3 regions of the Brevibacterium sp. Lmc1 genome follow, and region 2 is predicted to be linked to each of the others. Evidence: predicted binding sites of a transcription regulator. Region 2 holds the regulator's gene; each other region holds the start of a gene.
What was found. The regulator LexA, encoded in region 2, represses DNA repair genes until DNA is damaged. The targets are predictions, from matches to a motif close to TCGAACANNTGTTCGA.
Positions count from the first base shown of each region.

Region 1: AC239G_RS03340 (HNH endonuclease signature motif containing protein) is a predicted target of LexA. The motif match lies at 2,359-2,374, and genes of this name have one in related genera.
Region 3: AC239G_RS17700 (HNH endonuclease signature motif containing protein) is a predicted target of LexA. The motif match lies at 1,419-1,434, and genes of this name have one in related genera.

Region 1 covers NZ_CM172803.1:785,496-790,196, forward strand. The annotation lists gene AC239G_RS03340 (HNH endonuclease signature motif containing protein) at 1-2,255, opposite strand, end outside; gene AC239G_RS03345 (NAD(P)-dependent malic enzyme) at 2,907-4,112, shown strand; gene AC239G_RS03350 (organic hydroperoxide resistance protein) at 4,331-4,701, opposite strand, start outside.
Region 2 covers NZ_CM172803.1:2,666,785-2,671,485, reverse strand. The annotation lists gene AC239G_RS11950 (ATP-dependent DNA helicase) at 1-1,119, shown strand, start outside; gene lexA (transcriptional repressor LexA) at 1,186-1,941, opposite strand; gene AC239G_RS11940 (LysM peptidoglycan-binding domain-containing protein) at 2,176-2,514, shown strand; gene AC239G_RS11935 (histidinol-phosphate transaminase) at 2,653-3,831, shown strand; gene hisB (imidazoleglycerol-phosphate dehydratase HisB) at 3,828-4,424, shown strand; gene AC239G_RS11925 (hypothetical protein) at 4,421-4,701, shown strand, end outside.
Region 3 covers NZ_CM172803.1:3,943,227-3,947,927, forward strand. The annotation lists gene AC239G_RS17690 (hypothetical protein) at 50-745, opposite strand; gene AC239G_RS17695 (ferredoxin reductase domain-containing protein) at 813-1,295, opposite strand; gene AC239G_RS17700 (HNH endonuclease signature motif containing protein) at 1,525-3,195, shown strand; gene AC239G_RS17705 (N-acetylglucosamine-6-phosphate deacetylase) at 3,326-4,558, opposite strand.

The DNA.
Region 1 (4,701 bases), 1.9 Mb from region 2:
CCCGTCAGCTGCTTCACCGTGAGAGTGTTGGAGCCGGCGGGCAGACTGCGCTGATGGACAGAGTTCGCCCAATTGAGGCAACGCTCCAGCCGCCGCCGCCTGATCTCAGCCTGCTGCTCCCGATACGCCTCCGAAAGACGTCGCTGGTGTGCTTCGCGTTCCTCCCGCTGGCGCTTCTCTTCGTCGCGCTGACGAATCGTTGATTCGCCAGGCATGAGCTCGAGCACCCTCGGTGCTGAGGGAACCATCGACCAGGGCAGTTTCCACCGCTTGAGACCCAGTCGTCCCAGGGAATCGAATTCGAGCGCTTGGGCAACATTGATCGGCTGGCCGGGAGCTGACACAGTGGTCGAGATCCCGTGTTTGAACTCGTAATCGAGCTCACCGGATTTTGGCATAGTGACCCGAAGGCGGCCGGCGGTCTTCAATGCATGATGCTTCTTGCACAGAGGATGAAGGTTGCCGAACCGAGTGAGACCGCCCTTGAGCGGATCCAGATGGAAGAACGGAACGACATGGTCGATCTCCGACTTCTCAGCCCGACGAACACAGCCGGGAACGGTGCACACGGTCCACTGCTCGACCAAGGTCTTCCGAAGATCTCTGGGGACCTGGTAAGTGGTCGCTTTGGCGTCGATGGGAGTGCCGGTGGCGGGATCGGTGAGGATCCGCTGGATGCTCTTCGACCGGCCGGCGATGTTGCGAGCCACCTCAGCGGGTACCGGTGAGCCGTCGGCGAAAGTGCCGGGCAGGTCAGAATCTCCGGTGAGCGAGAGGAATGGAACGGTCACCACGGTGGCGGCCTGGTGTGACAGCCACCACGCGCTTGTGGGCATACGCAGCTTGACGACATATTCAATGGGACCGTCAGGGTCTTCACCTTCGACGCTGCAGTCGTGCCGGAAAGCCGAACCGTCGGGTCGGCTGGCGACAGAGAATCCATCGGACGACTCTGTGGTGCTGTCGGCCGAGCACTCGGCGGACGATTCTGCGGCATCGTCGTCCGAGTCCGAAGCGACGTGCTTCGCGAAGTCGGCGATGGCGTCGTCGCAATCCATATCCGGAATGAGTTCGCCGTCGGTGTCGAGCAGTGACTTCTCTTCGGCGGTTTGGATACCCGTGATCGGGTCGACCGAAATGACCTTGACCTTGAGCTCCGGGACTGGCCGGGTGAACAGATCGTACTCGAGCTGAGAGATGGAGCGGTCATCGCTGATCTCAACGCCCACAGGCAGATTGAACGCCGACTTGTTCTTTCCATGCACGGCCAGCGCCATGCCCTGGATTCGGTTGTAGCAGGCAAAGATCTCCGCTGAGGGTCCGCTGACGGTCAGGCAAGCCGAGCCGTCCTTATATCCTTCGACATCGACGCGGCGACGCTTGGTGGCGAGTTCGGTGTTGTCGATCGGCGGGACGAGCAGGGCGATCATCTTCGCCAGATCTCGGCGCAGGGTCTCACAGGTGATATCGGCGCGCCTCGCGGCCAGGAAGATGTCGAGCTTCGGAAGAAAGTCGAACGCGACATCAGCGCACTGGCGGGCGACCACATCGACATGTGCCTGGGTGAACTCTCCGGCGCGGACACGGTCGGCGAAGCGCGGCAGACCATAGAAGATCGTCATCGCGCCGGCGAGCTGACGGTAGGTACGGGCAGTGTTGGTCCCCAGCACCGTCGAGATCTCGACGAGGACCTCAGCGTCGACATAGTCATAGACCCATTTCGAGAAGCAGATGCCCTCATCGAGCTCGGGGAATTCGGGCAGCGCCTTCGCCTCGGGCTCAGTCGCCTTGCGCAACTGTTCGCGGGCGAAGTCGGCGTCATAGAGCACAACTGTCGCGGAAGGGGAGCCGCCGGTGCCGGTCGTGTCGTCAGTGGGTGACGACGCGACCTTAGGCGACGACGCGACGCTGGGCGAAGACGCGCCCTTGGGTGAGGCCTTCGACTTCTCCGCAGCGCCGAAGTCGGTGTTCTCTTCGGACTCTTTGGCGCGGCGATCAAAGGATGCGGAGATCGTCTCGCAGCGAAACGGTTCGGAGCCCTCGGGCATGGGCAGTTCGAGAGCGATGAAGACCTGTTCCAACACAACTGAGGAGACGGACTCGAGGAGGGAGAAATGGGCACGGTCGGAAGCGACAGCGTTCTCGGCGAAACGAGACATGCTTGATTCGAAGCGGATGGCGAATCGGGGCGACGGCTGTGTCACACCCGGCTCGTCTGCCTGGTCGGGGGTCGAACGGTTGGTGGTGCCCTTCATTGCTCTTTCACCTGCCTCGGACTTCGTTGTCGGGGAAGTGGTGCTGACTTGAAAAGCTGTTAATCAGATCTTAGCCGGTCAATCTGACATTCACAATAGTAAAAAGAAAAAAGATTCGAATAAGTTTCGATGGCATATTGATAGTGGATTGATTCTCTACTCATCATTGCACTCGGTGCTGACATGAGGACGTTCGGCCTTGTTCGGCCAGGTCAGGGGCTGTTCTGCGTCGGTCCAAAGGTCTGGAGAACATGCCACCGGAACGGCGGGACAACCTCGGTGGGGGCCGGATTTTCGGGTGAAACGGGTCACAGCATCGGTTATGATGATCGAGTTGTCGGGTGCGACCCATGAGGTCGGTACTCGCCTCATGCGAGCCGTATCCGCACTGCGCGCAACCGCGTCGCCCTTCACCTAGGGTCATGTCGCGGGCCGCGTCGACGTCACCGCACCATCCTTCACTGGTGACCAGTTCTTCGCCCAGACCATCGCCTGCGCTCACGGTCGACCGTGTCCGCGCCGGCCGACGTCCAGACGATCACTGCCGGCTGCACCGATGATCCGATCATCGAACGGAGTGCTCGCCCAACCGAGTGCTCACGAGCTTCGTAAGCTCACGAACCGCCGCCGCATCAACCACGAGGATCAACCATGACGACCACCGCTCACAGCTCCGCCGCCTCCGACCAGGGCTCGAAGGGCCCGATCACCGACGCCGAGATCTTCGAGGCGCACGAAGGCGGCAAGCTCTCCGCCGAGCTCACCTCACCGCTCGAGACCCAGCGCGACCTCTCGATCGCGTACACCCCGGGCGTGGCCAAGGTCTGCACCGCGATCAAGGACGAACCGCAGCTGGCGCGCACGCACACGTGGACCGGCCGGCTCGTCGCGGTCATCTCTGACGGGTCGGCTGTGCTCGGCCTCGGTGACATCGGTCCGGCCGCCTCGCTGCCGGTGATGGAGGGCAAGTGCGCCCTGTTCAAGTCCTTCTCCGGGCTGAATGCGATTCCGATCGTACTCGACACCAATGACACGGACGAGATCGTCGAAACCATCGTCCGCATGGCCCCGACCTTCGGTGCGATCAACCTCGAGGACATCTCGGCTCCGCGCTGCTTCGAGATCGAAGACCGGGTCAAGGAAGCCCTCGACATTCCCGTCATGCACGATGACCAGCACGGCACCGCCGTGGTCGTCCTCGCCGCGCTGACGAATGCTCTGCGCGTGGTGAAGAAGTCCTTCGAGTCCGTCCGCGTCGTCGTCTCCGGCGCCGGTGCTGCCGGAGTGGCCGTGGTGAAGATCCTCGCCGACGCCGGCGTGAAGGACATCGTGGTCCTCGATTCCAAGGGAGTCGTCGAATCCGGCCGCTCCGACCTCACCGAGACCAAGCAGTTCCTCGCTGAGTCGACGAACCCGCGCGGAATCTCCGGTGGGATCGGCGAAGCCCTCGACGGTGCCGATGCCTTCATCGGCGTCTCCGGCGGCACCATCGACGAGGCGCATCTGGAGAACATGGCCGACGATGCGATCATCTTCGCCCTGTCGAACCCCAACCCCGAGGTGGCCCCCGACGTCGCCGCCAAGTACGCCACCGTGGTGGCCACCGGGCGCAGCGACTTCCCAAACCAGATCAACAACGTCCTCGCGTTCCCCGGAATCTTCCGCGGCGCGCTCGACGCCGATGCCAACGAGATCACCGACGATATGAAGCTCGTCGCCGCTCGTGCGATCGCCGATCTCGTCGGCGATGATCTCGAGCCCGGTTACATCGTGCCCGGTGCGCTCGATTCGCGTGTCGCTCCGGCCGTCGCCGAGGCGGTCGAGAAGTCCGCGCTCGAGGCCATGGCCAAGCGCTGACGCCTCGTCGGTGAGCCATCGCCGACTCGGAATTGTCGCCGAGGCGGCCGAATACGGCTGAGGGGCGGGTGAAGAGTGATCTTCGCCCGCCCCTCAACTGTGTGTCGGTTGCTGATTGCGTTCCGCTCCAGGCCGTGTGCCACAGGTGGTCGGGCGCCGGCGGCCGTCGGTTGGCCAGCGGAGGACTGCCGCCCATGCCAGGCAGACGCGGTCGGAACTCAGTCGTCGGTGACGGTGATGGTGACGTCGATGTTGCCGCGGGTGGCATTCGAGTACGGGCAGACCTGGTGGGCCTTGTCGGCCAGGGCCTGTGCCTCGGCTTTGTCGAGGTGCGGGAGGGTGACCTCGAGTTCGACAGCGAGCTGGAACCCGCCCTCATTGTTCTTGCCGATGCTCACTCGTGAGCCGACCGCAGAGTCGTCGACGTTCGCCTTGGCCTGACCGGCCACGAGGCGCAGCGCCGAGTGATAGCAGGCCGCGTAGCCGACCGCGAAGAGCTGCTCGGGATTCGTGCCGTTGCCGCTGCCGCCCATCTCCGCGGGTGTGGCGAGATCGACGTCGACCTTTCCGTCGTTTGTGCGACCGTGGC
Region 2 (4,701 bases):
TCACTGCTCGACTCCGCCGCGGCGGCTCTCGAACGTGCGCAGGCCTCGGTGCCCGAGGGACTCATCCTCCACATGAGCGAGGCGCTCGGACTGGCCCTGGCACAGATCCGCGACTCCGCCCGCCAGATCATCAACGACATCGGCGGCAAGACCGAGGACGCCGATGCCGGCCGGCAGATGGCCAAGGCACGCTGCCAGGAGATCTTCGAACTCGCCGAACGCTTCTGCGATCCGGGCAAGAACGACGTCATCTGGCTGTCGCGCTCGACCTTCCGGGAGAAAGAGACGACGAATCTCGTCGTCGCGCCCTTGAGCGTGGCCGGCACCATGCGCAACGGCATCTTCGAAGAATCCACGGTCGTGGCCACCTCGGCGACCCTGTCCCTCGGTGGGAACTTCGACGCGGTGGCCGCCTCGTTGGGACTCTTCGGACCCGACGCCCCGAAATGGGACAGCCTCGATGTCGGATCACCCTTCGACTACGGCAAACAGGGAATCCTCTATGTCGCCTCCCACCTGCCCAAGCCCGGACGCAGCGGACTGAGCGAGGAAGCGCTGACCGAACTCGAGGAACTCGTCGAATCCTCGAACGGCGGGGCACTGGGCCTGTTCTCCTCCCGGGCGGCCGCAAACGCGGCGGCCGAACACCTGCGGAAGAAGTTCGATTTCCCGATCCTGCTCCAAGGCGATGACGGCCTGCCGGCGCTGGTCTCTCAGTTCACGGCCGACGACCAGACCTGCCTGTTCGGAACCATGTCACTGTGGCAGGGGGTCGATGTGCCGGGACGGACGAACCGTCTGGTCATCATCGATCGTCTGCCGTTCCCACGTCCGGACGACCCGCTCATGCAGGCGCGGGCACGCGATGCCGACCAGCGGGGAGTCAACGGATTCATGGCGGTGTCGGCCACGCATGCCGCCCTGCGTCTGGCTCAGGGCGCCGGACGCCTCATCCGGTCGACCAAGGACAGGGGAGTGGTGGCCGTGCTCGACTCGCGGCTGCGCTCGGCCCGGTATGCCGGGTTCCTCGTCAATTCGATGCCGAGGATGTGGCCGACGACGAACTCCGGTCTCGTTCGCAAGAGCCTGGCGAGGCTGGCCGAAACCGACGAAGGATGACGCAAAGGCCCGCGACCGAATCGGTCGCGGGCCTTTGCGTTTCGGCAGCGGAGAGACGACAGAGGGTCAGAGGCGGCGGATGACGGCGACGACGAGGCCCATGATCTGCGCGTAGGTGCCGTCGATGGGTTCGTAGTTCTCGTTCTGCGGCATCAGCCACTGCTGACCGGCCTTGCGCTTGAGGGTCTTCACCGTGGCCTCGCCGTCGAGGAGGGCGGCGACGATCTGACCGTTGTCAGCGGTGTGCTGCTTGCGCACGACCACCCAGTCGTCGTGGCAGATGGCGGCTTCGATCATCGAATCGCCGACGACCTTGAGCAGGAACATCTCACCGGAGCCGACGACCTGGGTCGGCAGGGAGAAGACATCGTCGACTTCCTGTTCGGCCAGGATCGGCCCACCGGCGGCGATGCGTCCGACGACCGGCACCTGCACGGTGTTGTTGGCCAGCTCCTCGTACTTCGCGCGCTCGGCCTCTTCCTCTTCGAACGGATTGACCACTTCGATGGCACGTGGGCGCTTCGGGTCGCGGCGGACATAGCCGAGGCGTTCGAGCTGGGAGAGCTGGTGGGCGACGCTCGAGAGGGAGGCCAGCCCGGCGGCCTTGCCGATCTCGCGCATGCTCGGCGGGTAGCCGTTGGTCACGACCGCGCGTTCGATGGTCTCGAGCACGAGACGCTGACGGGGAGTGAGGCGGAAGTCGCCCTCACCGGATGATCCCTCAGGGATCTGGACGACGTCGTCATCGGTGCGAGCGGCAGCGATCTCGCTGGCAACATCTTCGTTGCGAGGCCTGCCTCTGCCTCGTTTGTTCTGAACCATTGCTCGTTCCCCTTCGTTCTATTCCCTGCCGCTGAACGCCGTGATCTCCGCTTCGGAAATTCTCGTGTCAGTGCCGACTGAGATGGTTCTGACAGATCAATCAACAACGCTGGTTCCCTCTCATTGTCGCATAGATGTTCGAGTTGGACTGGACATTTGTTCGATTGGCATGTTGAATAGAACAGACGTTCTACCGATTACTGGTGGAATCGTACGAATGAAAGAGGTAATGCGATGTCTGCACAGAACACCGAGCTGCACCTGACCCCTCGTGGACGCCAGGCTGTGCGCCTTCTCCGGACCCTGCTCGTCGCTCTCGTCGTCATCGGCGGGGCGGTCCTCCTCGCCACCCAGTCGTTCTCGGCCGCTGCCGTCGCCGAATCGGAGACGGAGAGCATCGGCATCGACGCCGAGGCAGTCGTCGTCGGTGAGGGCGAATCGCTGTGGACCGTGGCTTCGAATCTCGGCATCGACCGCGACACCCGCGATGTCGTTGCCGATATCGTCGAGATCAACCACCTGGACACCCCGACGGTTCACCCCGGACAGACCCTCGACGTCCCCGTCCGCTGAGGCCGGACCCGGCTCGACCGGCAGGGCGCCGGCCCGACCGGCAGCGCGCTGACCCGTTCGATCGGGTGAGCCGACCGGCGTATCTCGATGCCCGACCCGCCGCCCGGGCGGCGGGGGCCTCTCGGTAGAATGATCGCCGTGGGAAACATCGACTCTCTGCCAGTGCGTTCAGACCTCGTCGGCCTCAAGCCGTACGGGGCGCCGCACCTCAATGTGCCGGTCCAGCTCAACGTCAACGAGAACGCCTATCCGCTTCCGGATGTCGTAGTCGACAGCATGCGCGCAGCCGTCGACGATCATTTCGCCGGACTCAATCGATATCCCGATCGCGAATTCACCGCACTGCGCGAACACCTCGTCACCTATCTGGACGGTGTGAACGAACGCGCCGGTGACTCCGTCGACCTCGACCCCTCCATGATCTGGGCAGCCAATGGTTCGAACGAAGTGCTCAGCCATATCGTCCAGGCCTTCGGTGGCCCGGGCCGCACAGTCATCGGCTTCACCCCCTCGTATTCGATGCACCCGCTCATCACCACGGGCACGGGTGCCGAATGGCAGCACGTCGAACGCAAGGACGACTTCACTCTCGATGCCGAGACGGTCGCCGCCGAGGTGGCTCGTGCGAATCCGGACATCGTATTCCTGTGCACGCCGAACAATCCGACCGGCACCTCGATCGGCCTCGACGTCATCGAAGCCGCCTACGACAACTGCGCAGGGATAGTCATCGTCGACGAGGCGTATGCGGAATTCTCCCGCCCCGCCAAGTCCTCGGCCATGACTCTGCTTGAGGGCCGGCCCCGCCTCGTCGTCTCGCGCACCATGAGCAAGGCCTTCGCCTGTGCCGGACTGCGCTTGGGCTACGCCATCGCCGCCCCCGAACTCATCGACGTCCTCCGCCTCGTCCGTCTGCCCTACCACCTGTCCGAGGTCACCCAGGTGCTGGCCTGCACGGCACTCGAACATGCCGAACTGCTGCTGGGCAATGTCGACCGTCTTATCGACTCGCGCAATCGGATGGCCGCTCACCTCGCCGAGGCGGGCTTCACCGTCCACGACAGCGATTCGAACTTCGTGCTCTTCGGCAACATCGCCTCACCGGCCGAGCTGTGGCAGAAGCTCCTCGACCGCGGAGTCCTCATCCGCGATATCGGCATCACCGGCCACGCCCGTGTCAACGCCGGCACCGAGGCAGAGACCGAAGCGTTCCTGACCGCCATCGACGACATCCTCGCCGAATCACCGGACATCCTCGCGGACCGTCCGCAGTCTCCGACCCCGTCATCAGCCGCCCCGACGAAAGGCACTCCATGAGGCAGGCCCAGAACTCACGCACCACGTCCGAGTCCACGGTGTCCGTGTCCGTCAACCTCGACGGCACCGGCACTTCGAACATCTCGACGAGCGTGCCGTTCTTCGACCATATGCTCACCGCCCTGTCGAAGCACTCGATGATCGACCTCGACATCACCGCGACCGGTGACACGCACATCGATGTCCACCACACCGTCGAAGACACCTCGATCGTGCTCGGTCAGACCCTGCGCGAAGCGCTCGGCGACAAGGTCGGCATCCGCCGCTACGGTTTCGCCGCCGTGCCGCTGGACGAGGCCCTGGCCCAGTGCGTCGTCGACGTCTCCGGTCGCCCCTACTTCGTCCACGAAGGCGAGCCCGAAGGCCAGCAGTACCACCTCATTGGCGGTCACTTCACCGGTTCGATGACCTCCCACTCGCTGGAATCGATCGCCTTCAACGGCGGCCTGACCGTCCACCTCGACCTGGTGCGCGGTCGCGACCCGCACCACATCGTCGAAGCCGAGTTCAAGGCCTTCGCCCGCGCGCTGCGCGAGGCCGTCGAAACCGATCCGCGCAGCGATTCCGTTCCCAGCACCAAGGGAGTTCTGTGAGCACGACCGTCATCGTGACCCCGTTCGGGGTCGCCCAGCAGTTGGCCGCCGCCTGCGTGCTGTCGAACATCTCCGGCACCATCGTGCCGATCGGCGAGTTCAGCGGAATCGTGCTCGCCGACACGGATGTCAAAGCCGGCAACGAGGCGGCCGCGGCGATCTCGAAGCTCGCGGGCAAACACGAGGTCCTCCTCCTCGTGCGCAGCGAAGAGCAGATCGACGCCGGCCACTTCCGTCACGGTGCCCGCGAATCCGATGTGCCGGCCGGGCTGGCGCT
Region 3 (4,701 bases), 1.3 Mb from region 2:
CACCCGGGAAACCAGGTGCGGGTCGGCGCTGCAAACGCCGATTGGGATGTCAGCCGAACGCGGGCGGGCCGCGGCGGTAGTTCGGGCCGACCACCGCCGATGTGACCGGCTGCGGCACCCGGAACGAAGCGCAGAGCTTGCGGAACGGTTCGTCGGCCAGGACTCCGGCCGCCTCGTCGAGGGCTCGCAGTGCGCCGATCACCGGGCCCAGTGCCAGCTGCAGAATGCTGAGGACGATGTCCTCACCGCGTTTGAGGATCACGGCGGTGACGAGGACGGCGACGACGTGGGCGATGATCATCCCCACCGAGGTTGCCCCGTGGCTCGCATGTCCGAGCGCGGACGCGGCAGGACCGAGATCAAGAGTGCCAGGGGCTGGCACGATGTGCCCAGCGTGGGCGTGGAGGGCCGCCTCGGCGGAAGTGGATCCGGCACCTGCAGCTCCGGCCTGCCCGCTTCCGGATTGAGCGGTTCCCGCGTGGGCCCCCGCATGAGCGAAGGTGTGTGCAGACCAGCTCATCGTCAGGTGCATGAGCACCTGCCCGAGGCCGAGCAGGCCCGCCAGAGTCAGGTAGCCCAGGCGCCTGCCGGCGACGATCATCGCCGCCCAGAGGACGAGAACGAAGACGACCACAGTGCCCGGAATCGAGACGCCGCCACCGGCACCGAGGTGCATGAGCAGGGCGAGGAGAGTCGTGAAGAGGGCAGCGAAGAGCGCACGTACGGATTTCGTCCATCCGGTCATGGGCCCTCCTCTCAGCTCGCTCCCACATTCTACTCAATGTAGAACAATTTCGGGAAGGCGACTGAGCCTACATCCGCAGCCAGGTATCGGCGGTCTTCTTGACCATGGCACCGGCATCAGCGGCAGCATCCCCCCAGGCGACGAGGTTGCCATCGGGGTCAGTGGTGGAGTCGGAAAGGACGACGACGTCGAAGTTGCACACAAGACCCGCCATCGCCGAGGCGTAGACGGCTCCGGGGGTGCCCGCCGAGGACGCGTCGGCGCCGGCGATAATGATCCGGTCGACGGAGAGGTCATGCAGACCTGCGGCCAGATCGTCGACGCCCTCGAACACATCCGGGCTCTCGGATCGGAGCACGAGATCCTCCTCATCGGGGACGAAGATGCTCAGCTCCTCATCGGGAGTGTCGGCGAGGTCGGCCTTCGTCGACGCGAAGATGAGCACACCGCCCACAGCGCGGGTGCGGGTGACGATATCGCCGAGGGTCTCCATGGCGTCATCGCTGGGGTAGCTGGCGTCGTCGGTGTCAATGAGGAGCAGGGCATCCATACTCCAATCGTGCCACGACCGACTGACACATTCGAAGCCGGTTCATCTCGGCTGCGGCCGACACCACTCCTGACCTGCATGGACTCAAAGAGGCTTGTCAACATTCTCGAACTGTGACGAACATCAGATTTGTGTTCGAAACTTTTATCGATCACCTATGGCTTTCCACGTATTATGAGCGTACACTGGATTCCAACAACAACGATGTTGGTGAACGGAATTCATCCCCATGACCCTCACTCCCGAACGCAGCTCCGATCATTCCGATCGGAACGCCGACAACTCCTCGCAGACCAGCGGACACCCGCTGCTGGCCGACGAGGAGTGGGCAGATCTCAGCCGCTTTGCGCCCGAGGTCACCTCTTCGATCACTCAGCTGATGAGCCTCAAAGATGAGCTGCGCTCGTTCGATCGCCCCATGGGACCGGATCAGGCCATCATGCTCGCCGATGGGGTCGAGGCGATCACACGCATCAACGATGCATTGTCGACGCTCGCGCTCTCCGTCTGCGAACGTGTCGGAACACCCAGCGACTTCGGCGCCAAGTCGACGAAGTCGCTCATCGAGAACCGATTCAACCTCACCGGCGCGGAGGCGAATCGCCGCACCGATATGGCCAAGAACCTCGGCGGACGCGTCGACATGGCCGGACAGGCTCTGCCGCCTCTCTACCCTGTCGTCGCAGATGCGCTCCATGCCGGCACGATCTCCGCCGCCCAGGCGTCTGTCATCGAAGACTGCATGCGCAAACTGCCCACGTGGGTCAGTCAGACGGTCCGCACCGACGTCGAGACACGCTTGGTCGACAACGCACCCAAGGTCCGTCTCAAGGACCTGCGCGAGATCTTCGGCAAGCTCATGGGCTATATCGACCCGGACGGCGCAGAGCCGAATGACTCGGCCGACCGCTCTGCGTACAACATGTCCATGCGCGCCAAGGCCAACGGCGACTGGGAGCTGCGTGGACTGCTCGACCCCGTCACCGGCGGCACTCTCAACGGACTGCTGACCTCACGGATCCAGTCTGCGGGAGAAGCCGACAAGACTGGCGTCGACTCGGCGACCGGCGCCTCTGAGATCGCGGCCGCGGGCAATCCCGCCACCGTCACCGCTGCTTCTGAGGAGACGAGCTCGCCGCTGCCAGACAAAGAGCTGCTTGAGATCGTCGACGCGGTGCTCTCCGGTGACCGATATGACGCGAAGCGAGTTCCGACACCCGATCTCAACGCAGCTCGCACGAGCGGGAATCCGGCTGCCGTCCCCGGCGTCGGCGTTCGTGAGGACGGCGGATTCGTCGACGTCAGCGCCGAACAGCCCTCGGCGCGCGAATGGATCTACGAACGATTCGCCGGCCTCGTCACGACGATCGACAAGCAGCGGACGGCTGCAGGAGCGCCTTATGCTCTCGTCATCAACGCCACCGCCGAAGATCTGGCCAAAGGAACAGGACACGGAACCACGGGCGCCGACAATCCCATTCCCATCAAGGAACTGATGAGAAACGGCCTCAACGGCTCGCTGTTCTTCCACCTAATGAGCGACAGGGCCAAGACGATGCAGGTGGCCACAGAACAGCGCTTCGCCAATCGCAAACAGTTGGCAGTGATCACCGCCCGTGACCGAGGTTGCACCTTCCCCGGCTGTGACGCCCCTCCCGGTTGGTGCGATGCCAACCATGTGTTTCCATGGTCGCTCGGCGGAAAGACGGAGATCAACAATCTCGCGCTGCTCTGCAGCTATCACCACCACCTGCTCGACCGCACCGCCTGGGACACGGTGATGCTCTTCGACGGGCGACCGGCCTACATTCCGCCTGCCGCAAAGGACCCGGCTCGTAAGCCGATCCTCCACGCCCGCTTCATCGCGGACGACATCGTCGACTCCCTGTTCGACAAATAGCCGCCCCAACTTTCAGGGGACAGCTGTGCCCACTTTCCAGCTTCGGCCGGGTTCAGCCCACTTTCCAGGTTCAACTCGGTTCAGCCCGGTTCAACTCGATGCAACTCGGTTCAGCCCGGTTCAGGCGGGTTCAGTCCCCCAATGAAGAGGCTCGGATGCTCATGTCCTCATCGAGGAGCAGGAGGTCAGCCGGCATTCCGGGAGCCAACAGGCTTCCGGCACCGGCGGCACTGCCCGCCGCCTGCAGAGAATCACCCGGCTCCGGCACTCCGCCCACCGCACGCAATGGAACGAATCCTGCGGACTGCACAGCGTCGAACGGGCTGAGTCCCACCTCGGCGACGGCCCGCTTCACAGCCTCGTCCATCGTCAACGTGGACCCCGCGATGGCGCCCTGAGTGCCATCCGCGGTAACCAGACGAGCCACCGAATCCTTGACCTCGACCGGTAGCGAACCAAGGTGATAGCTCCCATCGTGCAGGCCGGTCGCCGCCATGGCGTCAGTGATGAGAGCGATGCGCCCGGGCACGAGTTCGTGGAGCATACGCGCGACCGGGGCAACCACGTGGACGCCGTCATTGATGAGTTCGACGGTGACATGCTCGGCCTCGGCCGCGGCAAGGACCGGCCCCGGAGCACGGTGATGGATTCCGGGCATCGCATTGAACGCGTGGGTGAGGATGCTCGCCCCCGCCTCGAAGGCCTGCGCGGCCAGCGCATAATCGGCAGCCGTGTGACCGACGGCCACACGCACCCCTGCCGCAGAGAACCGACCGATCGCATCGAGAGCACCGGGAAGTTCGGGCGCGATGGTGATCTGGCTCAGAGTTCCATCGGCCGCCTCGAGGATTGCTTCGACCGCCTCCGGAGTCGGCGATGTGAGCACTTCGGGCGCATGCGCACCTTTGAAATCCGGGGACAGGAACGGGCCTTCGGCGTGCAGGCCCATGACCATGGCCCGCTCACGGACGAGTCCGGCGCCCGCGCGCAAGGACTCACACAGCCCCTCGATCGTGTCGGAGACGTAGGACAGAGCGAGCCTGCCGGTGCCGTGGGCCCAATGCACGTCGAAGATCGCATCGATCCCCTCGCTCCTGTCCTCGGCGCTCGCACCGCCCGCACCGTGACAGTGGATATCGACGAACGCGGGAGCCACGTATCCGCCGGCGGCGTCGATGACCTCACCTCTCGCCGAGGCGGCCCTGTCCTTCCAGCCGTCCCCGCGGCCCCGTGCCGTGACCGTTCCCTCGGCGACCGCGATCCACGTGTCCGCGGTCGCCTCGGTGAACGTCGCCCGATCGCCGTCGAGGATGCACGCATTGTGGATGACCGCCTCGGCGGGGATCTGTTCGGTCTGTGTCATCAGGGTCCTTCCATCGCTCTGCGAACGCCTCATTCAGGGTACGGAATCAGTTGGTGAATTTGCCCCGCAGCAGGGTCTTGGCGAGTTGGGTCTCGTCGGGCAAGGTGCCGACGGGTGTTGTGCCGACAGATCGGCTGTCGGCT